DNA from 4 places in the Alteromonas sp. G4i35 genome. Region 2 is predicted to be linked to each of the others. Evidence: predicted binding sites of a transcription regulator. Region 2 holds the regulator's gene; each other region holds the start of a gene.

Region 1 (8,049 bases), on a different contig from region 2:
TTTGAAGAGACACTGCCAGAAAGCACTATTGGCTCTTGTTCCACATAGCGCCAGTTTTTAATTAAGCCATCGGCTATACGCATGCCATCCACTTCTTTAAGTCCAGTAGAAGGCACAACCCCCGCAATTGACTGAAGCAAAGATGACTTACCACAGCCTGACGGCCCGGATATACATACGATGCCAGTGGCTGGGAATGTAGCATTGACCAAAGGTAAGCGTCTATTTTTGGCAGTATAATCAGATAACGTAAGTGAATGGTGCAGTTCGGTGCGTTCAAGTACTTTAATGGGTGAGGTTTTGAGCTTCTTAAGGGCTTTCGCGCTTTGTTTGTGCTGTGCAAACTTGGTAATGCTGTGAAAAGCTGCACCAGCCCAATCAGGCGCAGCCATCAATATCATGGGCACAACAATAGCAATAGGCATATACGAAAAGTCAGATATTGGACTTACTGCGCCCGACATAACTAACACTACCGCGAAAAATGCCGCGCCTTGAAACCACCAGCTCGCGCGTTGCGCTTTGTCTTTCTGCGTAGTTTGTTGTCGCCACACCCTGTCAGCACTCGGCACACTATTGATCACATGCCCCCCCTCTTCCTGCGGCTTATCTGTCATTGTTTTATTTAAGTGCCATAAAGCGCTGCAGTTAAGGAAGTCGGCTGACTCTTGCCGAAACACTTTATTTTCCTTTGTCGCTTTTTTCGCAACGTTTAAACCAATAAAGCCTTGCAGCACAACGATGAAGAGCCAAATAGCAAAAAGCGTAATTAAAAACGAGGTGCCGGGAAGATTAAACCATACTGCAACAACGCAAAGATTTGTGAATATAAATGTGATGTTAGAAAGCGGAGCTATCCATGCAATCCAACGGCTGGCAAGCTCTTCGGTATGCTGGGCTAATGCTTCTGTGGTGAACGCTTTGTCGGTAATTTTACTGTTTTCAAGTTGCCTAAAAACACGTAGTCGCCCCCCTGCGATACGCGCAAGTAAATCGTTGTGCCCCACCCACATACTGGCATACCCAGATGCTATGCGAAGTAGTGCTAGCGCGCGAATGACCACCGCCGGAATAACGTAATTAAAACCTACAGGTGCAATAGCGCTGATAGCAATAAACCACGAAGAAATAACAAGAATAGTTATTCCTGCCATACCATGTAAAAAAGCAAGCAGCAGCGTGAGATAAGCCGGTTTACTTTTCATCAAGGCCACACTCCTTTTGATTGGCATTCGTCTTAAAGCTCGTTTCCGTCACGCTGCTACAGCCTTGTAGGTGCCCGTCTTGTACTGCACCTATTTTGCTTTTAAGCCCTGCCTCTGATTTTGACTTTGAGTTGAAGTTTGAGTTGGAAATGGCGTCTTGTTCATTCGTACTGCGCGATACCGTCCAAAAGCGGTTAAACCAGTTTGCAGGGAGTGCTTTGTGAGAAGCCCAAATCAGTGTTTTGTCTCTACCCAAACGTTCAATTAACTGTGCCAATCTTGCTTGCTGGGAATCTGGCAAATGGGCTGTAGGCTCGTCTAGTAACCATATATCGTCTTTGCGCAACAGCGCTCTCGCTAGCGACAGCCGTTGCGCTTCGCCACCTGAAAGCAGCGGATAATCAGTCATTACCGTATCAAGCCCGCAAGGCAATAACGACAGCCAGCCGTCAAGCTCTACTGCTTCTAGCGCTTTCATAAGCGCGTCGTCTGTATAGCTGTCGTTTAAGCACAAGTTCTCACGCACGGTACCTGGCGTGATCACGGGGTGTTGGGTTATCCAAATTACCGGTTCCCTGAATGTATGTGTGCTAGGTCTTTGACCACCTAAGGCTTCTAATAATAATGTTTTACCTGAACCAGAGCGCCCGCTAATGAGTATTTTATCGCCCTTTAATACTACAAGGGATTCAGCGTGCAAAAGTGCAGGAGGATCATCAACAGCCGATTTATCCTTACCGCTGGGCAAGCGAGGTTGCGGGGCGTTTATGTCAAAAACCTTAAGGTTTTTAGCCGCAAGCAATACCTCGTGTTGTGATGAATAATGGTGGGTTGTGTCAGCGTTGACCGGATTCACTGCACTACCATCAAGATTTTGTGTGAAGCGCGAGAATAACGGCGCGAGTTCAGCTTTGGCGGCTTCTGCTTGCGCCTTTTGATGGTATACCTGCCCCAGCTTTTTCATTTCACTGAGTAACAATGGCACAGTCAGCAATATCCATAAGCCCTGCTGGAGCGTTATCTCCGGCCCAATACTCAATTCGCCTAACAGTGAAAAACCAATAAATACTGCCGTAAGTGCAACCGCGAGTGTTGCGAAGAAGTCGAGCACGCTGTTGGACAAAAAGGCTACGCTCACTACTTTCATAGTACGCGCATTCAAATTTTCACTGGCATCTTTAAGCAGGGCAGTTTGTTTTTGGTGCGCCTGATAGCTAGTCAGCATAGGCAATGCAGCTAGCCTATCAGTAAATAAACTTCCCAAACGTTCAAGGGCGATAAAGTGCTTTCGATGAAGGGCTGCCGCCCCTTTACCCACAATAATCATAAAAAGCGGCACTACCGGCAATGTCAGTAATAGGCCAATTCCTATAACGGGGTTCACATAAAAGATAACGGCTAAAGCAAACAAGGGGACAACAACTGCAATCATTTGCTGCACTCGATATTCAAGTGCCCAGTCAGCAAAAGCCTGTAAGTGCTGCAGCCACACCGTTTGCCAATAGTAAACCGAGTGCTGTCGAATAAGCGCATGTTGACGCTCAATGAATACGCGTTGTAGGTGCTGTTCGAGCTTGTTTAACACCTGCATTTTTGCACTACTAGATAAGGCATTGAATGCGCCTTGAAGCAGCCAACTCATTCCCAGAGAAACGGCAAGTCCTGTGACATCACTCGCTGTTGCAGGAGTCTGGTTTACTACCCAGTCATGAGCAATATGTGAAAAATAATAGAACCCAATAATCAAAGAAAAAAGCGACAAACACTTAACCATTACTTGGGCCGTAAGAGAGGTACGCAAGCCAAGCGACTGCGCCTTATCTATCTTATTGGACCACGCGTTCAGCGTTTGCCGGTTGGGAACTTTTTCTTTGATCACTGTGGTTTTGACTCATCTTTTTCGTTACTTAGTAACGAGAGCAAATCTCGCATTTCTTTTTCATTCTTTTCCAAGTGGTGGTGGGCTGGCTGCAAGAACCCTCAGCGGCAGGGACGCTACTGAAGAGCCCCCATGGACGAGTTCACCCCGTGTCCTTGCGGCCAGCCTACCTCCACTTCTATTCTTGGTCTTCGGGTCTATCCATATTTTCCGTCGACTCCAACCACATGGCGTTGATAATGCCAAAAGAGCACGCCAGCAAAACTCCTAAAATCCAAGCGAAATACCACATAGCGTTCTCCTTAATAAATGGTGTGAGACTGGTCGAGGTCTTCGTTTTTAATGCGCCCGCGCATTACGTAAAAGCTATAGGCCGTGTAGCTAAGTACAATAGGCACAAAGATACAGGCAACGATAAACATTACGTTTAGCGTCATATGGCTAGACGTAGCGTCCCATACGGTTAAGCTCGCCTCTGGCATAGTGATGCTTGGCATTAGGAATGGGAACATTGAAAAGCCAGCTGTTAAGATAACGCCTGCTATAAATAGCGCACTCGATACAAACGCCATGCCTGCATTACCTTTCTTAGAGAAAAGCGCACAGGCCAGACCCGCAATAATACCCAGCACAGGTGCTGCCATCATAAGGGGGTATTTGCTGTAGTTGCTCATCCAAGCTCCAGCTTCAATGGCAACCTCTTTCTTAAGTGGATTTGACGTTGCAATAGTGTCGACTGCCGACGTAATCACGAAGCCATCTAATCCAAATGCTACCCAAAGACCTGCAAGTACAAATAGCGTGACACCAGCCAGGCTTAACACAACCGATACTGCACGTGCGCGAACTTCAATAAAGCCATCGGTTTTCATTTGTAGCCAGGTTGCACCGTGATTCAGCAACATAGCCACAGAAAGCAATCCTGCCACCAGCGCAAACGGTGTTAAAAGGCCAAAGAACGAGCCTGTGTAGGTTGATTTAAGCGTGCTGTCCATTTCAAACGGTACGCCCAACAGCAGGTTACCAAACGCCACACCAAAGATAAGGGCTGGGATAATACCGCCAGCAAATAACGCCCAATCCCACGCTTTACGCCACTGCGGGTTTGGTAATTTACTGCGGTAATCAAAGCCTATCGGGCGCATCCAAAGGGCAATTAAGGTAAGGGCCAGCGCAAGGTAAAAACCAGAAAACGCAGTGGCGTAAATCATCGGCCACGCGGCAAAAATAGCGCCACCTGCGGTGATAAACCAAACTTGGTTGCCATCCCAGTGCGGCCCTACTGTATTTATCATTACGCGGCGCTCTTTGTCATTTTTACCAATAAGCGTGAGCAGTGCTCCAACGCCCAAATCGAAGCCATCAGTAACCGCGAAGCCAATTAGCAGAACGCCAACCAAGCACCACCAAATGACTCTCAGTAGTTCATAATCAATCATGCTTTTGCTCCTTGCTCATCAAGGTCAATAAGATCAAATTCAGTGTCAGACTGCTTATCTTCAGGTGGAACTGGCCCTTTCTTGGCAAACTTCTTCATTAGGTAAAAACCAATAATGAACATGCCGGTGTAGAAAGCACTGTAGGCTACAAGGGTTATTACCACGTCGCTTACGGCGAGATTAGATACCGACGTATGCACCGGAAGCACCTCTGCAATTGACCATGGTTGGCGGCCATATTCAGCGACAAACCAGCCAGCCTCACAGGCAATCCAAGGAAGCGGCAAACCGTAGAGCGCGCTTTTTAATAGCCAACGTGGCTTAGTAATCTTGTGTTTAGTACTGTAGTAAAAGGCGCACACAAATAGCGCAAGCATAATAAAGCCAGCCACAACCATAAGGCGGAAACTCCAAAACAATGGGGCAACCGGCGGAATGCTGTAATCTACTGCCTGTTGAAGCGCGGCATCAGAAGGATTTGAAACGTTCTCAGTGAAAGGCTCTAGCAACATAGCGTAGCCCAAACTGTCTTTATTTTGGTCGAAGGCAGTACGTTGCTCAGCTGTCGCGGTGCCGTTTCTTACATCATCAAGTACTTCATAGGCTTTAATTCCGCTTAGAATACGCTCGCGATTCTCTTCTTTAAGATCCTTAATACCTTTTACTTCTTCGGTTAACGAACGGGTAGCAATAATGCCCATTGCCCAAGGAATTTGAAGGGCGTACTCGGTTTCCTGCTTTTCGTCGTTTGGAATACCAAACACAGTAAACGGCGCAGGTGCAGGATGGGTTTCGTACTCAGCTTCAACTGCTGCCAGCTTCACTTTTTGTACATCACCAAGCTCATAACCACTTTCATCACCTAGCACGATCACAGAAAGCGTTGAGGCTAGGCCGAAGCTAGCAGCTATGGCGAACGAACGGCGCGCAAAGGCGATATGCTTATGATTAAGCAGGTAGTAACTTGAAATTGCCAACACAAACATTGCGCCGGTCACGTAACCTGCTGATACAGTGTGAACAAATTTGACCTGTGCTACGGGGTTAAAAATAACCTCAGCAAAGCTGGTCATTTCCATACGCATGGCTTCAAAATTAAATTCAGCGCCTACCGGGTATTGCATCCAGCCGTTAGCAATCAAGATCCACAGTGCAGAGAAGTTTGAACCAATGGCCACCAGCCAAGTCGCCATCAGATGCTTCACCTTTGACATTTTGTCCCAGCCAAAGAAGAACAACCCCACGAAGGTAGATTCCAGGAAAAAGGCCATTAGGCCTTCGATGGCAAGTGGCGCACCGAAGATATCGCCTACATAGTGAGAATAGTAAGACCAATTCATTCCGAACTGGAATTCCATGGTTAAGCCTGTGGCTACACCAATGGCAAAGTTAATTCCAAACAGCTTTCCCCAGAATTGGGTCATCTGCTTATAAATTTCTTTACCCGTCATTACGTATACCGATTCCATAATGGCAAGTAAGAAACTAAGCCCCAAAGTTAAGGGTACAAATATAAAGTGGAACATTGCAGTTAATGCAAATTGCCACCGCGATAGTTCTATTAACGTATCGCTCATGGGTTATCTCCCTTGTATTTCGTGTGCGCGTTAAACGCTTAGCAGAAAAGTGGTTTAAAATTCAGTGATGAACACATGAATATGCCGCATGGCAAGAGCACGGTTTATGCCATACATCAGTAATTTGGCTGCTAAAGCGCAATTACCGATAAACGGCGGTATTTTCGTACTGTGCAGATAAATTATTCCACGACCGAGCGTGTGGCTTATTGATCCAACGCAACAATTGATGGCGATGCATTCGCCATATTTGTCATTTAGGTGACAAATATGGCACAAGAGAAAGGCTGCTTAGCAGATTGTCAAAAAGTGGAGTATAAGGAAAAGTTAAGGGGTATATGAGAGTGTGAACGCGCCTCGTAATTCTCCCAATTCAAACCCTGTAGCTTGATCACTGGGATAGTGCTTTAGAATGGATTGTTTTACTGAAGGTGCCACATTGGCTCCGTGGCATGCCATGCACACCTGACCTTGTTCAATCGCCATCATGTACCTAAACTCACCGCTTTCGCTATCGTATTGATAAGTTTCAATAGGTCTTTTAGGGGCCAAATTGTCTTGCTTAGCTTTGGTCAGTAATTGTGAAAACCACGCCAACTGCTCACGCTCCCATTGATCTGCCGCATTGTTTGGGTTCCTTACTTTCAGCGCGGTACGCCCAACCTCCCACCCATTTTGACTAAGCGCCAGAGCAATAGGAGCCGCTGCAATCTGGCATTCGTTAACGCCAGCCTCTAGCCCTCCGGATTGAATTGCTTGCTGTAGTCGTGACTTTAGCGCGCCTCCCAGTGCTTTTGCGTGTAATCGCGCTTCTTTGACTTTTTCCTGTACACTGTTTTCACTTTTTTTCTCATTGGCAGTCACTGTATCTGCCAATGAATGAGCACTACTTGCCAATAAGCTTATCACCACCAGCATTACGCTATTTTTCATTATAAAACTCTCTTTGGAATTGAATGAGTTGCTACCGAAGTATTGCCGTTTGTCTCAAACAGTGAACAAGCTCTATGCCAATATGATAAATTGCCAAAATTAAATTAGAACAAACTAATATTCAGCTACCCATGAATATATCCATAGTACAAGCAATGATAGATGCGATAGATAAACCCGCAATCTTCATTAACCCAAGCTACGTTATTGAAGCTGTCAACCAGCCCTACAGAGACACCTACCCTGTGGATATAAAGCTTGGCTTTAGCACCTGCTATCAAGTCTCTCACCGCAACAGCAAACCTTGCGATAAGTGCGGCGAGCATTGCCCCATGCAAGAGAGTAAAGCCACAGGACGAGCGGCTAGCGTAGTACACGTTCATACCACCAGTGAGGGTCAAAGCTACTGCGACATCCTCATGCGCCCGATCTTCGACGGTAGCGGAGAATTATTAGGTTTCTTGGAAATACTCGATAAGCTTTCGTTTGCCTCAAACCGACCTTCAGCAGGAAAGATGGTCGGCGAATCAGAAGCATTTAAAGCAATGCTAAACAAAATAAATCGCGCCGCTAACTCAGATATTTCAGTACTACTGTTTGGCGAAACCGGCACGGGTAAAGAGCTGGTGTCCCAAGCACTTCACTCGAGTAGTCACCGTGCTGGCAAACCATTTGTTGTCATCGAGTGTACCGGCATGTCTGACACGCTGCTTGAAAGCGAACTATTCGGTTATGAAAAAGGGGCATTTACAGGCGCAACCACAAATAAGAAAGGGCTCGTAGAAGCAGCGGAAGGCGGCACATTGTTTTTTGATGAAGTCGGCGATATCCCACTTTCCACACAAGTAAAGCTTCTGCGGCTGTTCGAGTCTCAAACTTATCGACCTGTAGGAAGCACAGTGTCTAAAAAGGCTGATTTTCGTTTAGTGTGTGCATCACACAAAAATCTAAAGCACATGGTGGAAACGGGCGAATTCAGACAAGACCTCTACTACCGCATTGCCGGTTTTCCTATC
Region 2 (8,049 bases):
TAGCTGAAGGGCTAATGAATTACTCTGAGCGAGGAGCCGCTTATGTTGAAGAGCTTCAAACTATGATCCTATTTAACGAGGAGTTTTTATCCGAATGATACGCGCTGCTTTATTTTTTGCTTCATCTCTGTTTATTGGTGTAGGCAGTTCTTCCGTTGCTGCTGAAACGATAGATGTTGAGTACAGCCGTTTCTATAGCCATGTTAAAAAGCTGGATAATGAAGATACCCAAGCACTTCAGTTTGCATTCGGGTTTGTTCGTGTTGGCGAAGGGCGTTTATGTGAAGTTAACGGAGCGTCTATCGTAACCGATAAGAAAACAATGCCCTTAGAAGTGAGTGGTGAAGGGCGATTCACGGTGCCTACTGAAAAGGCCCTGAAACTTGCCAACGCACTGGTTCGCATCGATTTAAACGAACGCGCGAACGTGTGTGATATGTCGGTACAACTTGAAACCAAGCCGGAATATCTTAAGCAGTATTACACAAAAGACGACCTTACGTTTTTGTATGGTCAGTACGAAGCTTTCTTTAATGAAATGGGAAGTTTTTTGTCTTTCATGATGCCTTCGGTAAAGGGCTTGATGATTCAGTTTGATGACAAGAATTTAGATTTCATTACACCACAAGGTGTGCAAATCAATAACGGCGTATTGCATCTAGAACAAGATTGGATCAACGACGCAAAAGGCTTAACACTGCCTCATGCGCCGCTACGTGTTACCGCTATGGCTTCAAGCTAAATGCATATTTGGGATTAGGTAAGAAGCTGATACCTTATTTGCTCTGCTAAACGCGCGATGGTCTCTTCGCCCTTCGCGCATAGCTCTTCGGCTCTGTGGAATTCCATAATACCCACGTCGGTAAGCTGAGGCTCAATAAGAATGTCAGGCGGATCGCCAGCCAAGCGTGAGCGTGTGACGCGAGCTTGAAGTATCTCAAGTGAACTGCTCATCACGCTCATAATTCCCGGCGGGTTTCGCTTGTTCACTTTAGCGGGGACTTCGGTCAACTCTTCTTCCACTTTTTCAATCACATCAGAAGCAATGCCTTCTTCAGTCTTTACATTGCCAGCCGAGACGCTGTCTTTTTCATCTTTTTTCTCTAGGGCTTTTTCTTCTTTGTTGTCAGGGGAGAACCATTGGCGTAGTACGTTTTGACTCTTTGTAAAAAAGTCCTCAGTTTTGCGCTGGTTTTCTTCATGATCTTGTCTCAACTTTTCAAGACGAAGTGGTCGGAAATCGGCGTTAAGGTTAACCGCGATTACAAAATCGGCCCCTAATTGGCGACATAAGTTCACCGGTACAGGGTTTACAACGGCACCGTCTACCAACCAACGATCACCGTGTGCTACGGGCGCAAAAAGTGCGGGAATAGCGCAGGATGCTTGAATGGTGTCTCCAATAGGACCAGAGTTAAACACCACTTCACGGCCTGTATAAAGGTCGGTAGCCACAGCCGCAAATGGCTTAAGCATGTCTTCATAAGTCGATTCACAAAACTCGCTTGCTAGTTTGTCGAAAACCTTCTGTCCGCTTGCAATGCCGCCGCGTCTAAGTCCTACGCCCATAAGAGCAAGTACCTGCCAGTCGCTGAGGGAACAGGCCCACTCTTTCAATCCTTCCAGCTTGCCACTTGCGTAGGCAGCACCAACATAGGCACCAATAGAGCATCCCGCTACAACGTCAATTTTTACGCCGAGTTTTTCTAATGCTTCAATTATGCCAATGTGAGTCCAGCCCCTTGCGGCACCGGCACCTAGCGCAAGTCCAATTTTCATTTACTTAGGTTCCATAATGTTTATTACTTCAATAGTATTATCTTCATCACTGAAGTCCGTACTATTTTCTGTAGTGAAAGAAGGTTCATCGAACCCGATATCACCGTCTTCTACCGGGCCTTCTTGTGTAGCTATAGCTTTAAAATCATAAAGGTTGCTGTCGATTAAGTGTGAAGGCGCTACGTTTTGAAGCGCACGGAACATCGACTCTATACGACCTGGGAAGCGACGGTTCCAGTCTTGTAGCATAGCCTTTATGTTTTGGCGCTGTAGGTTTTCTTGTGAGCCACAAAGGTTACAAGGAATAATCGGAAATTCAGCGGCCTGAGAATATTTCTCGATGTCTTTTTCTGTGCAGTACGCCAATGGACGAATAACGATGTGTTCACCGTTATCGCTGACTAGCTTTGGCGGCATAGACTTAAGCTTGCCACCATGAAACATATTGAGGAAAAACGTTTCTAGCATGTCGTCGCGGTGATGACCTAATGCAATTTTAGTCGCACCTAACTCTTTTGCCGTGCGGTACAAAATACCACGGCGCAAGCGAGAACAGAGAGAGCATGTTGTCTTTCCCTCTGGAATTTTGTCTTTAACAATAGAGTAGGTGTCTTCTTCTACAATTTTGTAGTCAACGCCAATGCTTTCTAGATATTCAGGCAAGATATGTTCGGGGAAACCAGGCTGCTTTTGGTCAAGATTAACCGCAACGATATCAAAATGAATAGGCGCAATCTTCTTTAAAAACAATAAAATATCTAGCATGGTGTAGCTGTCTTTACCGCCAGATAAACACACCATTACTTTGTCGTTGTTTTCAATCATACCGAAATCGCCAATGGCTTTACCCACATTGCGGCGAAGTCGTTTCTGAAGTTTGTTGAAGTTGTACTTTTGCTTACTTTGCGCAGCATTTAATGGCGACGCGTCAGCACTGTTTGTGCCTAAACTCATAATTAACTAGCTTGGTTTGTGATAAAGCCACCATTATACATTAAAGCGGCTTTTCGAGACCATGCTTGTGAAGTTAAATTTGTTGGTGACATACCGTGTTGGCCGCTAAGTAACGGAAAACACGGGCTATGCGGTACTGATGAAAAGATTACACCGACAACGGCGACACAAATCCATCTGGCTTAATAGCAAGCACATCGCAATTGAGTTCGTCGATCACGTGTTCTGCAGTGTTACCAATTAGGGCCGCTGAAATGCCCACACGGCCAACGGTACCAATAACAACCAGCTCTGCATCCAGTGTTTTTGCCACTAGCGGGATGACCTTTTCCGGAAGGCCTTCTCTTACTACGCATTTGTTCTCAGGAATACCGTACTTTAACGCGTGACTACGCATTTCTTTTAAATGATGATTTTTTACCGCGTCGTGATAGGTATCGGGGTCGAACTCAGGCACTTCTATGGCGATATTAAGTGGTGTAGAAGGGTAACTGTTGACCAAATTTACGCTCCCTTTCAATAAAGAGGCGTAGTCGTTAGCAATGAGGGTGAGCTTATCGTTAAGTGCGGCGTGCTCATCGTCTTCACTGCCTACGTTTACTGCAGCAATAATCTCTCCTCCTTCTGGCCAGTCGTGCTCTTTAACGAGCAATACTGGCCGAGGGCATTTACGCATTAAATGCCAGTCGGTGGGGGTGAAAATAACAGAAGCAAGATCGTCGTGCTTTTTGGTTGCCTTTACCACTAAATCTATCTGATTGTTTAGGGTGTAGTAAATAATCGACTCATACGCACGATTATTCCATTCTACAACGATATCAGTTTCAGTGAATCCTTGTTCTCTTAAGTGGGTGGCAAGCCATTTTGCATGCTCCTTTGTAACTGCATCGCGCATTGACTCGCGCTCATCCGGGCTAAGCATGGTCGTCATATCATAAGATAAGTCGTATACCACCATCATTGCGGTAACTGAAGCGCCTGTTTTTGAAGCGAGTTCATAAGCACGGCTCAGTGCAGGTTGGTTATCGCGCTCGGCATCTACCACGGCCAGAATTCGTTTACACTCAATCATAACGTCCCCCTAACTACGAAACTTAGTAGCGGCTGTCGAAATCGAAGCTTTCTAATACTAACTATAAACGACATTGGGAAAAACGTAAGTTGTTTTAGATCAAGAATTTTACGAGGCGACCATGAGTGAACGTACCTAATTGAATATGGAGCAACCGGCGTGGCGCTGAAAGGGTAGATAGGTGGCTAACACAGGTTACAAAAAAGCGCGCTTAGTGCGCGCCTTATTTAACACTTAAAAAGGACTAACCGCAGACAACGCTAGGGCCGTTAAGCGCCGCTAGTTTGGTGTTTAGCCTATCGAAATCCAAAATAGTAATAAGCTTGCCGTCTACCTTTATGATGTTGTCTTTTTGAAAACGGCTTAACAGACGGCTAATCGTTTCAATCGTTAATCCTAAATAGTTTCCAATTTCGTTGCGCGTCATGGTTAAGTGGAATTCTCTATGGGAAAAGCCACGCTCTTCAAAGCGTTGCGACAGGTGTGAGATGAAATACAGTAAGCGCTCTTCTGCAGTTCGCTTGTTTAAAAGCATGATCATGTCGTGATCTTGTTTTATTTCAGCGCTCATGAAGCTCATGATCTGGTGGCGTAGCTTTGGAAATTGCACTGACATTTCGTCGAGGGTCTCGTAGGGAAGCTCACACACCATGGCAGTTTCTAACGCAGAAGTATAGCTTTGGTGTTTATTCTCTCTTAGTGCATCGAAACCGATAATATCACCAGGAAAGTGGAAGCCGGTAATCTGTTCTTCACCTTCGGTATTAGTCACAAATGATTTGAATGAACCGGTTCTCACTGCAAATAGAGAACGGAATTTATCACCAGTTTGAATCAGCGTGTCACCTTTATGAAGCGGCTTCTTGCGTTCAATAATATCGTCAAGAGACTCGATTTCTGTTTTGTTTAACGCCACCGGTAAACACAGGTGACTGAAACTACAGTTTTGACAGTGAATAGAAAATTGGCTTCCTTTGCTCATAATGCACGCTCTCTAAAAGAATACCCGACAATAATACACCCATTTTTAAACGATTGCGCCATGAATAAGATAAGCTGCATATATTGCCATTATTACTGCAATAATTTGTCTAAAATGGTTATGTTGAAAACTTTGAACAATATATTGGCTACCAGCGCTTGCGGCGAGCAAGGTGGGTAATGTACCCAAACCGAAGAAGAACATAATAGCAGCGCCTTCTAGCGCGTTACCCGCCGCGAGAGACCAGGTAAGTGTGGAATACACCAAACCGCAAGGAAGCCAACCCCAAATAAAACCATAAGGCAACGCACTTAAAGGGGTCTTAAATGGCAAAAAGCGTTTTGAAAGCGGCTGGACTTTGGAAAATAGGCCTTTACCCGCATTTTCCAGCACTGTTAAGCCAGTCCACCACTTACCCAAATAACACGCCAGTAGAAGCAACATGATTCCGCTAAGTAGGGAAAGGGCATAGTTGGCAAGAGGTATATAATCTGCTGCAATTTTTCCAAGTGCCCCGGTTATTGCTCCGGCGATGGTGTAGCTCACTATACGTCCCATGTTATAGGCAAGGGTATAGGGTAGTGCTGAAGCGCCTTTAGGGGATACCATCCTTAGCGCAGCGACAATTCCACCGCACATTCCCACACAGTGAACTCCACCGGCTAAGCCGATAAGAAAGGCAGAGAAGTAGTTAATCCCTTCCATGTGGCGCTTGGCTTTTGTCTACTTTACTGTCTTGAAGTTGCTTGCGTTGCTCAGCTAGCTTTTTTTCTTCTGGCGGAAGATCATCGTCAAACAGTATGCTATACCCTTGGCGATCCAAATCTTCAAATTGATTGGTTTTCACCGCCCAAAAGAATATCACGATAGCGACGGCAACAATGATGATGGCGATTGGAATTAATACGTAAATAATACTCATGCTATTTGCTCAAAAGTCGCGTTGAGTTTGTGACCACAATGATACTGCTTAACGACATACCAACAACAGCCATCCACGGTGAAAGTAGGCCTGATACGGCGAAAGGTAAGATCAAAACGTTGTAACCTACCGACCAGCCAATATTTTGCCTTATTTTTTGCTTCACTTGGTGCGCAGTTCGAATAAGTTCTGGTACAGAAAGCAGCTGATCGCCAAGGAGTATCACGTCGGCCGCAGTTTTAGCCACGTCTGTGGCATTACCCACTGCAATTGCCACATCAGCGCTGGCAAGAACTGGAGCGTCGTTAATACCGTCACCCATCATCATCACTTTCGCGCCAGATTGCTGCATAGCTTGAACGGCTTCGTACTTTTGCTCAGGTGTTAGGCCACCTTTAGCGGTCGAAATTGGCAATGGTGCGGTAAGCGCATTAACGTTTTGCTGTGTATCACCACTTAAAACGGCGAGAGTATGACTTGCAGCTAATATATCGAGAGTTTCTTGCGTATCTTCTCTTAGTGAATCCTTTACTTCATACGCCGCCATAATACGCCCCTTAACCGTGAGAAACACGTTAGCTGAAGGGAAAGCTTCAATGAGTTTTAGCTGTGATTCGTGAACGCTGAATGCTGCAGATCCCATAGAAAACAACGTGTCATTGATCTCACCGCTGATACCACCTCCTGGCGTAACGGTAAAATTAGTCACTTTGTGTACCGTGTTATCGATGGCGTCAGCACTACCGCTAGAGGCAGAAATCTCGCTTAGGGCTACACCGTCGCTAAAGGCTTTGGCAATCGGATGTTCAGAGCGTGACTCCAAAGCGCGCGCAATTGATAGCGCACTATTACTATCCACACCGTCAGCGTACCATGCATTTGAAATAGTAAATTTGCCTTTTGTGAGCGTGCCGGTTTTGTCTAATGCGATGGTGTCAATGTCAGTAATTTGTTCAAGCGCATCGGCCCGTTTTAGTAAAATACCTTGTCGGTTTAACTTTGCCATAGCGCAAGTTAACGCTGATGGCGTAGCCAACCCTAGTGCGCAAGGACAGGTTGCAACCAGCACCGATATGGTGATCCAAAATGCCTCGTCGCTACCCTGATACGCCCAAAAGCCATAGGTTGACGCCGAAATCAGCAATACCGCGGTAACGAAATAGCGAGAAAAATTATCGGCTATCTGCGCTGCTTTAGGCTTACTCGCCATCGCACTTGCTTGCAGTCGTACAATTTGATTTACCAGCGCATTTTTAAGGGTCTGCGTAACCGTAATGGTTAGCGTACCATCTTGACAAACCGTGCCGCCGTAAACCGGGCTACTGTTCGACTTACGCACGGGGTTAAACTCGCCGGTAAGCATTGATTCGTCAACCGCTGCGTTGCCGTCGGTTACCACCCCATCAATGGGGACTGTTTCACCAGGCTTCACCAGTACTACGTCATCAATTTTTAGCTGCTTAGCCAGACACTCGGTTAGGCTGCCATCCGGATTTAGTTTGGTCGCTGATACGGGCACATACTGCATCATATTGGCAGAGATCTGTGCGGCGCGATGACGACTGCGATGTTCTAAGAATCGGCTAAGTAACAGCAGAAAAATAAACATACAGATGGATTCGAAATACACTTCACCTTGCTCTAATACTGTAGAGCGAATTCCAGCAATGTAAGTACCGAATATGGCGAGCGTAACGGGTACGTCCATATTAACCGTTTTGGCGCTTAGCGCTTTAGCGGCGCCCACATAAAAGGTGCTGCCTGAATACAGCACCACTGGTGTAGTAAGCGTAAGGGCAACCCAATAAAAATATTGGCGGGTCTCTAACTCAATGGCGCCGAACCAATCAAAATAAAGCCCAGTCATCAGCATCATAACCTGCATGGTCATAATGCCTGCTAGGCCAAGCTTTTTTAGAAAGGTCTTCTGTTCGCGTTTATAACTGGCTTCGTGTTCGTCGGGGTGAAATGGTGACCCAACATAACCAATGCGTTTTAGCGTAGATAGAATTTGGCTAAGCTTAATTTGAAACGGTGACCAAGTGACTAAAGCGCGGCGCTCTTGTACATTTACCGCAACTTGCTTTATTCCTTCTACTTTCGACAACTGCTTTTCGATAAGCCAGCCACACGCAGCGCATGTAATACCTTCAAGGGTCAACTGAATCTGTTTGTCCTGACCTTCTTCAAACACGAACTCTTCTTGAAGGGAAGGGTCGTCATAGACTTTTAGCTTATCTAACGTTTCTAAAATACTGTCGTCAGATTTTTGCGCCGGTTCGGTTCTAAACTGGTAATAGTCTTCAAGGCCGTTGTTAACGATCGCTTCAGCTACCGCTA
Region 3 (8,049 bases), on a different contig from region 2:
CAAGGGAATTCTTCGAGAAGTACAATTAACTCGCTGACTTACTTCATAGCTAACTATTTAAACGAACAAACTTTTCGGCCAGCTCGTCTAGTGATTCTTTATTGTGCGGGTCAGGCTTAACAACATCTAGTGGGCATACCGCTGCGCAAGTAGGCGCATCGTAATGCCCCACGCATTCTGTACAGCGTAATGGGTCTATTTCATACACTTTACTGCCCATGCTTATAGCGGCGTTAGGGCATTCAGGTTCGCACATGTCGCAGTTAATGCAGCTATCAAGAATAAGCAGTGCCATGCATTATGCCTCGCTCACGTTTTCGGGTGTTACTGCGTTAGCCGCTTTTCGAAACGGATTGCGGGTATCAACGCCTTCATCTAGATTTCGCAGTAGTAGGGCAAAGTTTAGAGACACATCGCTGGGTATCGGTATTCTTACTTGGTGTCCTGAACCCTTAGCATCCGTAATAGAATGTTTTCTCTTATCCAGCATCTCATTTAGCGTAAAGGTAATGTTGCCGCTTGGCGTCATCAACTCGAGCGAGTCACCCACACAGAATTTGTTTTTAACGTTTATAATTGCATAGCCAGACTCTTCACAACGGTCAATCACTTCACCAACAAATTGCTGTTTATCGCTGACTGAGTGGCCATACTCATAGTTCTGATACGCGTGGTGCGCATGGCGACGCAAGAAACCCTCGGTATAACCTCGATGCGCTAAAGTTTCCAAGCTTCCCATTAATGTACTATCAAAAGGCTTTCCTGCTACCGCGTCGTCAATTGCTTTGCGATAAACTTGTGCTGTTCTAGCGCAGTAGTAATGTGATTTAGTGCGGCCTTCTATTTTTAAACTATGCACGCCCATTAGGGTTAACCTGCCAACATGTTGCACGGCTCGCAAATCTTTAGAATTCATAATATAGGTGCCATGCTCGTCCTCAAAAGCTGGCATCAGTTCGCCAGGCTTTTCCTTTTCTTCTAACATAAACACTTGGGAGCTTGGCGTGCCTTCACCAAGGGTAGGAATTACCACTTGAGGTGCTGTAGCTGCCTTATTAATCTCATTGGTTAGAGCGATGTCGCCAGTTTCGTTTTCCTCGCCTGCCTTAACATCGTAAGACCATCGACAAGCATTGGTACAAGTGCCCTGATTCGGATCGCGTTTATTCATATATCCAGACAATAAGCAGCGCCCCGAATACGCCATACAAAGCGCGCCATGCACAAACACTTCCAATTCCATGTCTGGAACATGCTCGCGAATAGTTTCAATTTCTTCCAAAGAGAGCTCTCGGGACAAAATAACGCGCTCTATGCCTTGTTTCTGCCAAAACTTCACCGTGGCGTAGTTCACCGCATTGGCCTGTACACTCAAGTGAATAGGCATTTCAGGGAAGGCGTCGCGCACCATCATAATAAGCCCTGGGTCTGACATAATTAACGCATCGGGCTTCATAGCAATTACTGGTGAAATATCTTTAAGGTAGGTACCTAGCTTACTGTTGTGCGGAGCAATGTTGCTTACTACATAGAACTTTTTACCTAAAGCATGTGCTTCTTCTATGCCTATCGCTAAGTTCTCAAGGCTGAATTCGTTGTTTCTTACGCGAAGCGAGTAGCGTGGCTGCCCAGCATAAACAGCATCAGCGCCATAGGCGAAAGCGTAGCGCATGTTGCGTAAGCTACCCGCAGGTGCAAGCAACTCTGGCGCGATTAACGTTTGGTTTGGCAATGTTGAAACTGAGTCTTCACGTAGGTTAGAAGAGCTGCGATTAGGTGATAATTTTGAAGTCATAGATAAAAACCGCTACTAGACGCTTTAAACAAGGCGGCGGATTTTATAAGCCGTAAAATACCTCTACAACTCAAACAAAGCTTGGTGTTGACCAAGATCAAATAATTTGTTGTCGCTTGTGTTTTTGAATGTTTAAACGGCAATTGAGCTGAGTCAATGCCAGCTGTTTTCTTCCATATAGTTGCGTTTTTAGTGCATTACCTTCGGTAGGAAAAACCAAGCCCGTTCACAGCTAAATAACAAGCAAAAAGAGCGCATTAAACGATGAACTACCATGGGCAAAACCCACCACATAGGGTAGGCTAGAAATTCACAATAATAAGGACTAACTGCATGCTGCAATTGAACATTTTTCATAAAGCGGCGCGACAAGTAAAAGCATCGGGTAAATCGGCCATTGCGATTACGGTATTATTTGTCGTGTCTACGTCTTCCGCGTTGGCTGCGCTGCCAAGCATTGGTGAATTCACCAGCGATATGACCAAAAAAGATGGTTTAATTCCTGTTTACTATGACGATGAAAGCGACAAAGTTTACTTGGCGGTGCCAACAGCCCACGCCGAATACCTGTTTCAAAGCAGTTTGCCTTATGGTGTAGGGTCTAACGACATTGGCCTTGATCGCGGCCAGCTAGGCAATACGCGTTTAGTAAGCTTTGAAAAATTTGGAAACAAGGTTTTATTAAAGCAGCACAACACCAAATATCGAGCAGCTCACGGCAGCGACGCTGAGAAACAGAGCATTGATGAAGCCTTTGCTGATTCGGTTATCGCAGGTTTTACGCTGGTAGCCAAAAACGACAGCGCCAGTCTAATAGATTACACACCGTTCTTATTAAGCGATATTCACGGCATTGGCAATCGCTTAGCGGGAACTAAGCAAGGCAGTTTTAGCGTAGATAACATGCGAAGCGGCGTGTATTTACCTAAAACCAAAGGGTTTGAAAAGAATACTGAATTAGAGGCTTTAGTCACCTTTGCAGGTAAGAAGCCAGGCGAATACGTGCAGCAAGTTACGCCCGACCCAGAAAGCTTGTCGGTGCACTTGCATCATTCGTTTATGGCGCTGCCTGACGACAATTACACGCCCAGAGAGTACCACCCGTACTCGGGCTACTGGAAATTCAGTTACTTTGATTATTCAACGCCTATCAGCGAGCCTACTGAACAGCGTTTTATTACCCGCCATCGTTTAAACAAGAAAACCCCGCATGCTGCAATGAGCGAAGCAGTAGAGCCTATTGTGTATTACCTAGATCCTGGTATTCCAGAACCCGTAATGACCGCGCTTAAAGAAGGGGCGAGCTGGTGGAATCAAGCCTTTGAAGCCGCAGGCTACAAAGATGCGTTTCAGGTGAAAGTATTGCCCGAAGGTGCCGACCCAATGGACGTGCGCTATAACGTAATCAACTGGGTACATCGCGCAACGCGCGGTTGGTCTTATGGTTCGTCGGTTGTCGACCCGCGCACTGGTGAAATTATCAAAGGTCACGTTACGCTCGGCTCATTGCGTGTAAGACAAGATTATTTAATTGCCCTTGGCCTAACCAGTCCTTTTAAGGACGGCAGCACCGACACCACTGCACAGCAAGAAATGGCTTTAGACCGCATTAGGCAGCTTTCAGCCCACGAAGTAGGGCACACATTGGGTATAGCCCACAACTTTGCGGCAAGTGAAAATAACCGTGCGTCGGTAATGGATTATCCTCATCCCAAAATTAGTATTAAAAACGGCAAAATTAGCTTGGAAGGCGCGTATGATAAAGGCATAGGCGCATGGGATATTCACGCCGTAGCGTATGGCTATCAAGATTTTGCCAGCGACGTAGAGGCAACCGAAGTCTTGGCAAAAATTATCGTAAAAGGCCGTAATGAGGGTTTAAGTTTTAAGTCAGACCCCGATACGCGCAGTAGTCGCCATGCATCGGCAAACGGCCATATGTGGGAAAACGGTAGCAATCCGCTAGATGCTTTCGATGAAATTTCACAAGTACGCGAACTGGCGTTAGCCAATTTAGGTTTAGACACCTTAAGCCCAAATAGCAGTTTATCCTCGCTTGAAAATGCTTTAGTGCCTATTTACTTACTCCACCGTTATCAGTTAGAAGCCGTTGCAAAGCAAGTCGGCGGCTTAGTGTATGAATACGAACGCAAAGGTGACTATACCAAAGCACAGGGCCAACAGTTTGTAGCGCCTGCAGTGCAGCAACGCGCTATGCAGCAGTTAATTACAGCTACTACCGCGGACTACTTGACTATACCTGAATCGGTACTCGCCCTTATTCCACCGACAGCGTATGGCGACGATATTACTCGCGAGCACTTTAAGGGCAAAATGGGGTTAATGTTAGACCCTGTTTCTACCGCCGCTTCTGCATCTAACTTTGCGTTTGAATTACTATTGCACCCAGAGCGCTTAAACCGCTTGGAGTGGCAGACAAGAAGCACTAATGACAGACGCAAAAAAGTAGGCGTTTCTATGCTGGTGAAGCAAATACTTAATGTTCACTGGTATAAAAATAAGTCACAAAGCCCATTAGCAAAACGCTTACAGTTAGTGGCGTTAAATGCAGTGATGAAAGCAGTAACTAACGATAAGTTGGCGCCTGAAGTAAGAATGGAAGCCGAACTTGCTCTGCTTGAATTTAGCGAATGGTTAGACGACAAAGCAGACGACAATCAGTATGAAATACTGAAAGAACAGTTCGATACTTATTGGGCTAGTAAGGCATGGCCAAGTACCTTTGAAGTAGAGCCGCTACCGCCAGGTTCGCCGATTTAAAATGCGCTGCTACCAAGGACGCTGCTGATGCAAAACCATAGTAGTAAAAAAACGTCAATGCCGCACAGGGATGCTGCGGTACGGCGTATTCCTGTATTTGTTGGGCTACTGCTAATTCTCATACCTTTAGCTGAAAGCGTTAATGGGAGTGTTTTGTGGGGGATGAACTACCATTCCCCAAAGCTCATGTCACAGGTCGGGGATATGGTAGCCTGGGTGAAATTGATAGCGGTATGTGCAGGTGTTTACCTGATTTTTAAGCAGAAAGGTGCACTTAAGCTTTTGTTCAAAAATAAATGGGTTTCTAACATCCTTAACATTTTTATCGCTGTAGTGGCTTTTATTCAGGTTAACCTAGGTTTTTTTGACGTCGCAATGGATATGGTGTTAACCGATAATACAGACTACTTTCATAAAGAATTTGAAATAGGCAAAAACACTATTTACGTGCATACCCTAGACCAAGGTGCTTTGGGAAAGGCTTATCATAACTTTTACTTAAAATGCCCACTTCCTTTACACCGTTTTGAATTAAAACCAATTGAACAAATAGACTGGGTTTTAGATTTAGAGCTTAAAGCAACCGATGTTGGTTTTAGCGTGTTTAACGGACGTGGAGAGTTTAAACATGATATTGGTTTGAATGGGATAAATTGTACTTAAATTGTGAGCGGCTTCCTCGTCACGCTGGACAATATCATCATTGTATTGGACTCTGCCATTATTGATAGATCTTCCAAAAAGCCGTCTAGTGCTTTCATTGAATCTGTCGCTACTTTCATAATGAAGGCGCGTTCACCCGTCACATTGTATCCTTCAACGACCTCTAGCCGTTCTTTCATAAATGCTAGTATTTGCGGCTCCTTACCAATAAATACACGGGCTTGAACCATGGCTGTAATAGGTAATCCCATGTTGTGGCTATCGATTGTTGCAGTATAGCCAGTAATTACGCTTTCCTCTTCTAATCGCTTTACGCGTTCAGCAACCGCGGGGGCGGAAAGGTGGACACGTTTCGCTAATTCCGAGAAGGAAATACGCCCCTCAGACTGCAAAATATGTAGAATATTTCTGTTAATCTTGTCCATCTTATTTTTCCAAAGTAAACGCAGCCTTTTCCTTTGTTTTACAAAGTTAAATGCGCGAAATTCAATTATTGTGTTATTCATCGCTTAGCAGGTCAAGCATACACTGAGCAGTATCAATTGACCTATAGAAGACAAATCATGCAAATCGATGAATTTACACTTGAACGAATCCAATCACTCTATGAAAACTTAGTTGAACTGAACCTATCTGATAGCGGTGTTCACCCATATCGATTAAACGAACTGCTCAATCAGGAGCAGCAACAGGAGCTATTGAGTATTGAACTTGGATACGGTTGGACTAATGGTAGTGTGCAACTTCGAGAGCGCATTGCTGCCCTATACAGCAATCGAACTTCTGACAATGTAATCGTTACAAATGGCTCGGCTGAAGCAAATTTCCTAATGGTAATGAGCTTACTTGAAAAAGGCGATGAGCTAATAGTTATTGTTCCTAACTACATGCAAATAGCTGGGTGGGCTAAGTCGTTAGGGGTGAAGGTCGTCGAAATTCCATTATTGGAACAAGACGGTTGGCTACCAAACTTTGAACTGCTAGAAAAAAGTATATCGGCTAACACCAAGATGCTCACTATTTGTCATCCCAACAACCCAACGGGATCTACGCTGCCTCTTGAACAAATACAGGAATTGGTGAACTTTGCAAAACGGCACGACATTTATATCCATGCTGATGAGGTATACAAAGGTGCGGAGTTTGATGGAAATGAACTACCTAGTTTTGCAGATGAATATGAAAAGGCGATTATTACCTGCGGCTTGTCAAAAGCTATGGCGATGCCTGGTTTACGCCTAGGATGGCTAGTTGGGCTACCCGACGACATCTACAAAACGTGGCAGTGTAAGGATTATACCAGCATCACCACTAGTGCTGTAAGCGAATATGTAGCGAATATAGTGCTAGAACCAACCTTTCGGCATCAGGTATTAACCCGCAGTAAAGAATTCTTAATAGATAATCTAAATAGAATTAGTGAGTGGGTCGATGAAAATTCCTGGGCCTCGTTTGTACCCCCCAAGGCAGGAGGTATGGCATTTATTCGTTATGATTTACCAGTTAACTCGACTGAGCTTGCCCACGAGTTTAGACAAGAATTGAGCGTGCTTATTTTACCTGGTGATGTGTATGGCTTAGACGGTTACTTCAGAGTAGGAATAGGCGCGCCTAGCGATCATTTAGAAAAAGGGTTGGAGAGAATTAGTCATTATGTGAAGCACAAATATGGGGTGTAAACATGAAGATTGTCACTAAATCTGAAATTCTGACCGTGCTGAGGCAATTCGACCCATTACTTGATGTTGAAAGTGGATTTGTTGACTATTCCAAAGGCTTAGCGTGCATCCCGCCTGTAAGTGAACTAGTGCTTGAGAAAGGTGAAGTACATATTAAGTGCGGTTACCTCAAGGCTGGAGTTCATTATGTGATTAAGGTTGCATCAGGCTTTTATGGCAATAGTGTATTAGGCTTGCCGTCCAGCAACGGCTTGATGATGCTGTTCTCCACCGAAACAGGTGAAGCCAAATGTTTACTGCAAGATGAAGGTATTTTAACCGACCATCGTACTGCAATTGCAGGCGCCATTGTTGCCAAGTATTTTGCTCCTGCCGTGGTCTCTGCCATTGGGGTAGTAGGCACTGGTATTCAGGCACGTCTTCAGGTGAAGCGAGTGAGTCAAGTGACGGGATGTAAGAAGATTATAGTGTGGGGACGTTCAACGGAAGCTGCTGAACGCTTTAGACGGTCCATGCAAGTCGAAGGTTATAGTGTAGAGCTTATCGAGCACTTGGAGTCGTTGGCGGAGAAGTCAAACCTTATCATTACCACAACCCCGTCTTCCCGACCGTTACTAAGCCAGAAGATGATCCAAGCAGGAACATTAATAATTGCAATTGGCTCCGATACACCCGAGAAGCAGGAGCTGGATACAGATATTTTGGTGAATGCCACCAGAATTATTGTGGACAGTAAAAAGCAAAGTTTAACACGTGGTGAGGTATCTAGAGCACTTCGTGCATCCGCTATTGGTGAACATCAAGTGTTCGAGTTGGGAGCAGAAATCGCAAAGGGGAGGCGACCAACGATGGCAACAGAGACAACGGTTGTAGATTTAACGGGTTTGGCAGTTCAGGATTTAAAAATTGCCGAATTTGTACTAAATAGGATTAACTAAGCTTTATCTTGCTAAATATTCAGTGAATCTAGCAAAACGGACTATTTACCCTTGCGTAGTTCGCCAATTTTTCTCGTGAAAAAGGTGCGCTTTGTAGCTGCTTTATGAATCAGCGAATAAGCGCTCCCTTGGGGCGGTTGCAACAAACTCTAGTCCAATTTGTTGCAACCAAGTTCGCATCGTATCTATTTGT
Region 4 (8,049 bases), on a different contig from region 2:
GTTGAATAAACTGCTCCCATTGCCAGCCTTGAGCCTGCAAAGTCTGACTGATCGCTTGGCCGTCTAAGCCTTTGTTTACACCAATGACAATAGGCGTTCCCACCGCGCCGAAAGAGACGGGTGTGCTTTGGATCATCATACCAATAAGTACGGCAGCCAATGCTGGAAAACCGATGGCAACAAGCAAAGGAGCCGCTATAGCGGCCGGCGTGCCAAAACCAGAAGCACCTTCAATAAAAGTTCCGAAGCACCAAGCAATGATTATTGCCTGGACTCTTCTATCAGGTGAAATGTTGGTGAAACCCTGGCGGATAACATCAATTGCTCCAGTATATTTCAATGTGTTGAGCAGAAAAATTGCACCAAATACAATCCACAAAACAGATACTGTAATCACTAAGCCTTGTAGAATTGAAGCGCCCACCCGTACTGCCGACATATCCCATGCTAAAAGTGCCATAAGTGCTGTACTTGCTAATACAACTGGCATTGCTCTTTTCGCAGACCACTGTAAACCCAATAGCAGCACTGCTGAAAGCGTTATAGGTAGCAATGCTAATAATCCAAGGGTTATCTCATTCATGAGTTTTCCTCTTATTATAATTAGTTAATTATTCGAGTTTCTAACGTTAGAAAATCGATGTTAATGCAGGGTTAAAATTTAGGTATGCGACTGTACTAATTTCTCACGTGTTGATATATATGCATTAAAGACAAAGTTTATTTCCATTTTTGGACTAATAGTGGCAAAAGCAGACGATATTATCCTTTTTGTGAACGTAGTTGATGAAGGCTCTTTTTCAAAGGTCGCTCAAAAACTCAACCTAACTAATTCTGTAGTAAGTAAGCGTATCGCACGATTAGAGTCAGATTTGAACGTTCAATTGCTTTACCGCTCTACACGAAAGCTCAATTTAACTGATGCAGGAAGAACACTGTACAATAAGGCGAGAATCGCCAATTTAGCCATTCAAGACGCAGAAGATGCCGTCAGTGGTTACAGTGATGAAGTGCGTGGAAAAATCCGAATTACTATGCCCAATGTATCGGCTAAACTGGTCTTAAATCGCGCAATTGCCGAGTTTTGCAATTTACACGAAGAGGTGGATGTAGAGCTTGCAATTACCAATCGCGTTACCAATATCATTGAAGAAGGTTACGATCTCGCCATTCGTACAGCACATCTTGAGGACTCCTCTCTTATTGCTAAACGCCTTATAGATTCAAAATGGATAGTATGCGCAAGCCCCACATATCTTAAAAACAAAAGCCGCCCAAATCATCCTGACGACTTAACTGAACATAATTGTTTAATTTACAAGTACGATAGCACTGGCCCAGACTTCTGGCCGTTTCATATTGAAGGAGAGCTTCATAACGTTCAAATTGGCGGGCGAATACAGTCAAATAACTTGGATGCGTTAAGGCAAGCCGCTATTGCAGGTGTGGGTGTAGCATTTCTTCCCAAGGCATTAGTGCATGAAGATATCGAAGATGGGGCGCTTTCGCCTCTACTTGCCGAGTACGTAACTAAGACTATGGGTATTTATGCCGTTTATCCTCGTTCGCGTCAGCCTGACAAAAAGCTAAAGCTACTGGTCAACTACCTTCAAGAGGCGTTTGGCAATAGAAGCGCCTATTTTTATTGATAAACATTGAAGTAATCTCCGTTTACATCATAAACATGGCGCTAAACATAATTGAAGCGATCTTAAAACGCGAACTTAGCTGACGCTTGGATGTAATTGGAGTCAATGCTGTCTATGTTGTCATCATTGATAGAATAAGCACCAAACTCTAGGCCGACATCAAGACGCGGCGCTACCGTATCAATTACATTCACCGCCCAGTGCGAACGTTTGCGCCCCAAAATATCTGTTTTAGCTGCTCCATAAAATACAGTGCTGCGGAGGGTTTCAGTCCAAAAATGGCGATACGCTACGGTATAAGCCAGCGTACTTTCCGTTTCCAATGTTTGAGTTGCAGGATCCTCAACAACATCAGCAGTCATGCCGGCCGCAGCATACCGACCGGGCTTACCCGCGGTTAATTGAAAACGTAGATCATCTTTTGCAAAAAGTGGTATTTTGCCTGCGATATTTACTGCTGCTGTAACTTCTTCAACCCCTCCTTGATCGACAAGTCGTATTACAGAGCCGAAAGCATATTGCCCATATTGACTATCTAAATTGTATCGTACAACAAAGTCGGGCGTAGACTCATCAGGGTCAGCGGCTACACCTGTAAGCCCTACGGCATTGGCAGGTGCGTCGGTATCACCATCCCCAATGGTCTCTGGGCTTTCGATGGCAAATTGCCAGTTTCCAGAGGTGTATCTAACCTGAACTTGCCTTGCAAACACTTCTCCTACATGAGGACCACCAAAATCTAACGACTCAGGAATAACGTGAAGCGGCATAAAGGTGCTCCAGTTTTGCCCCGCACTCCAGTTCTTATAGGTGATGAAGAAGTGACGTAATCTCAAGTTAGTAGAGTTACTTACCGCTTCGTTACCGCCTCCGCCATACATATCGACTTCTATAAAAGTACTCACCTCCCCTATAGAAACGCCCATATTTAAGCGTGACTCTCCTACATTGAAACCTGTGTGTGATGTCTCTATTGCTTCCCCGCCAGGAAAATTACCAATCCAATAATCCTGATAAGCAATATCCCCTTCAACATGCCTGACATCTACTTTGGCATAACCTCCAACACTAACCTTAACGTGTTCGTTACCGACCTTCCCGTTGAACAACTCTATGCCGTGAGAAGGGTTAAGAATTAGCGCTAATGCACAAGCAGATAAGCGTAGGGTGTATTTATTGTTTGTTTTCATTATTCGTCCTAATAGCTGAAACTATTTAACATGTCGTTAACGGGCGGATAATGTATTCGTTCGTGCTCAGAGGATAAACCGAGTTTAGAATATTAACTTTTTCCTAAATTCGCATAATCAGAGGTTTACTTTTTGAATGTTAATTGTGTAAAGAGATGAAGAATATTGAGCATAAATCGCTCAATAGAAAAATAATAAAAGGCTACTTGTTGCTAACACGAGAAGTGAAAGTAATGATATTGATTGAAGTGCCTTACCCCAACTTTGCGAAAACCAACTTAAACACAAAGACAGAGAAAACACAGTAAGTGCAGACATAATAGTATCTGCAGGCGAGAATGTCGCTTGATTTACACTCAATGCAAATACGGCAAAACCAGTACCTATGGCACCGACTGCGCTCACAATCATGCATAATATGAAATGCGCACAAAGCTTAGCTATATCTCGGGGCATTGAGCGCGCAGAAACTACCGCTTCGTTTGAATTATATAACTGCATCGCAACCTCTTAACCCTCTCAACAATAAGTTAATGATAATCGTTATCATTATTAAATCAAGAAAATTAATTAGCTGTATTAGGAAAATTCATAAACAAGAAAGCGTAATCTGTCGCTCTTCGACCAGTGGCTTTTTAGTAAATCGTTTTTTGTTATGAAGCTGCCGATTAATGGTCTTTCGCGGAATCTACTGGCAATAAAAAAGGCACTGTCTCCAGTGCCTTTTGGTTTTAATTGCTGACAACGAAAAGTCCGCTGTCATCTGCATCAATACGAATGGTTGATTCCGGTATTAATTCGCCAGCAAGTAATTGATGCGCGAGTGGATTTTCCACCTGCACTTGTATCGCTCGCTTAAGCGGACGTGCGCCAAACACTGGATCGAAACCCGCGTCCGCCAGTTTATCCATAGCCGCAGCAGATAGAGTAAGCTTATATCCTTTTTCTGCGAGCCTAGCGCGAAGCGAGGCAAGCTGAATTTTAGCAATAGATTTTATTTGCTCCTTCCCTAATGGATGGAATACCACAATATCATCGACGCGGTTGATGAACTCCGGTCTGAAGTGTTGCCCTACAACACTCATTACCGACGCTTTCATATCGTCATACTGACTTTCGTTGTGCTTATCTTGAATGATATCTGAGCCTAAGTTGGACGTCATGATCACAACGGTATTTTTAAAATCTACAGTACGTCCTTGTCCGTCAGTCAACCGGCCGTCATCTAGTACTTGAAGCAGAATATTGAATACATCTGGATGTGCCTTTTCAACCTCGTCCAACAAAATGACCGAGTATGGCTTGCGACGCACCGCTTCGGTTAAGTAGCCACCTTCCTCGTAGCCAACATAGCCAGGAGGTGCACCCACTAAGCGTGCTACCGAGTGTTTTTCCATAAATTCTGACATATCGATACGCACCATGGCATCTTCAGTATCGAACATAAAGCCTGCCAAGGCTTTGCAGAGCTCAGTTTTGCCCACGCCAGTTGGCCCTAAAAATAAGAATGAGCCAATAGGTCGATTTGGATCCGCAAGCCCAGCACGTGAACGGCGAATTGCGTTTGAAACCGCTTCAACCGCTTCTTCTTGTCCAACAACCCGTTTGTGAAGTACGTCTTCCATACGCAACAACTTCTCACGCTCGCCCTCAAGCATTCGCGCTACAGGTATACCCGTCCATCGCGAAAGCACATCTGCAATTTCAACGTCCGTCACTTTATTTTTAAGTAACGTCGTCTCGCGAGTTTCGTTTTCAGCCGCTTGCTCTAACTTTGCTTCAAGCTCTGGAATACGGCCGTACTGAAGTTCCGACATACGATTCAAATCAGATGCACGTCGCGCTATCTCCAAGTCAAGTTTAGCCTGCTCAAGCTCCCCTTTAATGGTTTGAGTGCCCTGCATGGCGTCTTTCTCATCCAGCCACACTTTCTCAAGCTCTGCGTACTTGGTTTCCGCTTGCTCACGCTCTAGCTCAATCATCTCAAGTCGCTTATGACTCGCATCATCTGTTTCTTTGGCCAGAGCTTGCTCTTCCAATTTTAGCTGGATGATACGACGCTCCAGACGATCCATCTCTTCGGGCTTGGAGTCTATTTGCAATCGAATGCTAGACGCAGCCTCGTCTATAAGATCAATGGCTTTGTCTGGCAATTGGCGGTCGCTAATATAACGATGCGACAAACTTGCCGCTGCAACGATAGCGGGATCAGTAATATCTACCGAGTGATGGAGCTCATAGCGCTCTTTTAAGCCACGCAGAATAGCAATAGTGTCTTCAACGCTTGGTTCTTCAACTAATACCTTTTGGAAACGACGTTCAAGTGCTGCGTCTTTTTCAATGTACTGACGATATTCATCCAGTGTTGTAGCACCAACGCAGTGAAGTTCACCACGGGCTAACGCAGGTTTAAGCATATTACCTGCATCCATCGCTCCATCGCCCTTCCCTGCACCTACCATGGTGTGCAGTTCGTCAACGAATAAGATCACGCGGCCTTCTTCTTTAGCCAGCTCATTAAGCACTGCTTTAAGGCGTTCTTCAAACTCACCGCGATATTTAGCTCCCGCCACTAACGCGCCCATATCAAGGGCAAGAACACGCTTGTTCTTTAAACCCTCAGGCACTTCGCCATTAATGATGCGCTGAGCCAACCCTTCAACAATAGCCGTTTTACCCACACCCGGCTCACCAATGAGTACTGGGTTGTTTTTGGTTCGACGCTGCAGTACTTGAACAGTTCGGCGAATCTCATCGTCTCGACCAATGACCGGGTCGAGCTTGCCTTGTTCTGCTCGCTCGGTTAAATCTGTCGTGTATTTTTCAAGCGCCTGACGTACATCTTCAGCATTAGGATCCGTGACCTTCTGGCCACCACGCATGTCGTCTATTGCGCTTTCAATAGCTTCTTTAGTGATATTCAGGCTTTTGAGGATTTCCCCCAAGCGCCCTTTATCTTGTAGCGCCGCTAGAACAAAGATTTCTGAAGTGATGTATTCGTCTTTTCGCTGCTGCGCTATCTTGTCACAAAGATTTAGCAAAATGCCGCTGTCTTTACTTAATTGAACATCTCCCCCAATGCCTTCAATACGAGGTAGGCGCTCAATAGCTTGGCTCAGTGCTGAGCGTAGCGCATTTACATTGATGTTTGCTTGGTCAAGCAAAGGGCGAACTGACCCGCCTTGCTGATTTAGCATGGCAGTCATTAAATGGACAGGTTCAATGTATTGATGATCTCGCCCCAATGCGAGTGATTGAGCATCGGATATTGCGAGCTGAAATTTACTGGTAAATCTATCTAGTCTCATAATTTCAACCTAATTAATGAACAACTATACCTGCGGTAACACGCCGCAATTACGAACATTTTAACTCTCGCTGAGTGGGTAATGATCTATGCGGAATGGTATTCTTTATGTTCTAGTTATGTAGGCTGCTCAATTGCGATTCAAGTATGAGATTAAAAAGTTAGCCAAAAAGATAACAAATAATGTATGAAGTTTGATCTAGCGCAACTGTGTGATCAGACTAAAACTGCCGCCTTTTTTCGAAACAATTTAAAGCAGGCCTATTACGCTAACTATACGCCCAGTCGTGCGCTTGTTTTGATGCGTAGCTCTTCGATGGGAGTAAAAACGCTGTTCGTCAGTGTAAGTACACAAGTTACTTTGTGTAATACTCTCAACGCCAGCTTGCTGCAATTGCACCTGTGCCACTAGAGGTAGATCTAATAAGTACTTCCCTCTATTAGAGCCATTGGCAATGGCACCGTCTATATGGCGAAACTTACTCGCCAACTGTGCATCAACTTCGTAGCAGGGCCCGCTGATTGCAGGACCAACCCAAGCGATGAGTTTTTTTGCGTCGCTGCCAAAGTGTGAAACTGCACTTCCGATAATGTTAGTATCGAGACCTTTCCAACCAGCATGTACTGCCGCCACTTCTTGACCGCTTTCATCACACAATAAAATGGGCACGCAGTCTGCGGTCATTACCGCACAAAAATGCGATGTTGAAGAAGAATACGACGCATCAGCGGTGGTATCTGCGCTCGGCAATGACACCACGCGGTTGCTGTGCACTTGCTCCAACCATGTGATCTTTTCACTATGTGGAATTAGGCTTCTATTGGCTTTCACTAGTAGGAGGTCGTCCCCCACGTGGGCGCCAACGTTCAAACCTGCAAAATCACCTATGCTTGTACCTCCCATTCTTGTCGTTGTGTATGCAACAACATTTGCGGGACATGACCACGCTGGCGTAATCAAATCCAGCGTGGATGAAATAGGTGAATTCGCAGCTGACAATGTCATAAGTTCGCCTTACTCATTAAAGCATATCTTGTGGATTGTCCGCGGTGTCCTTTTTCACGGCTTTAAGCAAGTCCTGCATATCTTGAGGTAGGGGAGCTTTCCACGTCATCCACTCTTCAGTTTCAGGGTGAAACAGCGAGAGCTGTGCGGCGTGCAACGCCTGACGTTGGAATCCGCGAAGCGCAGCGATAAATTCTTCTGACGCCCCTTTAGGAAGACGAGGACGCCCGCCATAAACTTGGTCGCCAAGCAAAGGATGCTTAATGTGGGCCATGTGTACGCGGATTTGGTGCGTACGGCCAGTTTCAAGCTTCAAACGCAGGTGCGTGTATGCGCGAAATTTTTCGATAACACGAAAATGAGTGACCGCTGGCTTGCCCATTTCACGTACTGCCATATGCGTACGTTTTGTTGCGTGTCTACCAATAGGCGCATCTACAATACCACCAGCGACCATCGTACCTAAGGCAACGGCTTCATATTCACGACTCATTTCTCGACGTTGAAGTTGGTCAACAAGATGTGTTTGAGCAGGAATTGTTTTTGCTACTACCATTAACCCCGTCGTGTCTTTGTCAAGGCGATGGACAATACCCGCACGTGGAACTTTGTCTATCTCTGGACAATGATTTAACAAGGCATTTAGAACGGTACCGCTTGGGTTTCCTGCACCTGGATGCACAACCAAATCTGCAGGTTTGTTTATGACTAGGATGTGTTCATCTTCATAAACAATGTTTAACGCGATGTCTTGCGCTTCGCTCGTTACTTGTACATCCATTTCGGCCTGTACAGTAACAAGTTCATCCATTTGCATTTTGTGGCGAGGCACGGTGATTACTTCACCGTTTACAGCAACATTCCCATCTTGGATCCAAGTTTTTAGCTTAGAACGAG

What was found. Region 2 encodes FNR, which switches genes on or off when oxygen is low (the NO sensors DNR and NnrR bind a similar motif). Its sites were predicted from a motif close to TTGATCTAGATCAA; they were not measured.
Region 1: the regulator FNR is predicted to act here: its motif matches at 6,310-6,323, upstream of ACFI6L_RS11475 (cytochrome ubiquinol oxidase subunit I).
Region 3: the regulator FNR is predicted to act here: its motif matches at 1,883-1,896, upstream of trhP (prephenate-dependent tRNA uridine(34) hydroxylase TrhP).
Region 4: the regulator FNR is predicted to act here: its motif matches at 6,341-6,354, upstream of clpB (ATP-dependent chaperone ClpB).

The regions. Positions count from the first base shown of each region.
Region 1 is NZ_JBHNZD010000015.1:89,632-97,680, forward strand. It holds gene ACFI6L_RS11455 (ATP-binding cassette domain-containing protein) at 1-1,205, opposite strand, end outside; gene ACFI6L_RS11460 (ATP-binding cassette domain-containing protein) at 1,195-3,084, opposite strand; gene cydX (cytochrome bd-I oxidase subunit CydX) at 3,263-3,376, opposite strand; gene cydB (cytochrome d ubiquinol oxidase subunit II) at 3,387-4,523, opposite strand; gene ACFI6L_RS11475 (cytochrome ubiquinol oxidase subunit I) at 4,520-6,100, opposite strand; gene ACFI6L_RS11480 (Tll0287-like domain-containing protein) at 6,428-7,033, opposite strand; gene ACFI6L_RS11485 (sigma-54 interaction domain-containing protein) at 7,189-8,049, shown strand, end outside.
Region 2 is NZ_JBHNZD010000039.1:5,273-13,321, forward strand. It holds gene ACFI6L_RS19050 (glucosaminidase domain-containing protein) at 1-98, shown strand, start outside; gene ACFI6L_RS19055 (DUF2987 domain-containing protein) at 95-742, shown strand; gene ACFI6L_RS19060 (patatin-like phospholipase family protein) at 757-1,779, opposite strand; gene ttcA (tRNA 2-thiocytidine(32) synthetase TtcA) at 1,780-2,733, opposite strand; gene uspE (universal stress protein UspE) at 2,882-3,805, opposite strand; gene fnr (fumarate/nitrate reduction transcriptional regulator Fnr) at 4,050-4,787, opposite strand; gene ACFI6L_RS19080 (sulfite exporter TauE/SafE family protein) at 4,833-5,492, opposite strand; gene ccoS (cbb3-type cytochrome oxidase assembly protein CcoS) at 5,479-5,709, opposite strand; gene ACFI6L_RS19090 (heavy metal translocating P-type ATPase) at 5,711-8,049, opposite strand, start outside.
Region 3 is NZ_JBHNZD010000033.1:10,556-18,604, forward strand. It holds gene ACFI6L_RS18125 (YfhL family 4Fe-4S dicluster ferredoxin) at 50-295, opposite strand; gene trhP (prephenate-dependent tRNA uridine(34) hydroxylase TrhP) at 299-1,795, opposite strand; gene ACFI6L_RS18135 (zinc-dependent metalloprotease) at 2,129-4,576, shown strand; gene ACFI6L_RS18140 (hypothetical protein) at 4,604-5,239, shown strand; gene ACFI6L_RS18145 (Lrp/AsnC family transcriptional regulator) at 5,236-5,664, opposite strand; gene ACFI6L_RS18150 (aminotransferase class I/II-fold pyridoxal phosphate-dependent enzyme) at 5,803-6,918, shown strand; gene ACFI6L_RS18155 (Rossmann-fold NAD(P)-binding domain-containing protein) at 6,921-7,856, shown strand.
Region 4 is NZ_JBHNZD010000043.1:9,314-17,362, forward strand. It holds gene ACFI6L_RS19435 (L-lactate permease) at 1-583, opposite strand, end outside; gene ACFI6L_RS19440 (LysR family transcriptional regulator) at 744-1,649, shown strand; gene ACFI6L_RS19445 (DcaP family trimeric outer membrane transporter) at 1,712-2,839, opposite strand; gene ACFI6L_RS19450 (hypothetical protein) at 3,020-3,340, opposite strand; gene clpB (ATP-dependent chaperone ClpB) at 3,571-6,147, opposite strand; gene pgeF (peptidoglycan editing factor PgeF) at 6,397-7,152, opposite strand; gene rluD (23S rRNA pseudouridine(1911/1915/1917) synthase RluD) at 7,169-8,049, opposite strand, start outside.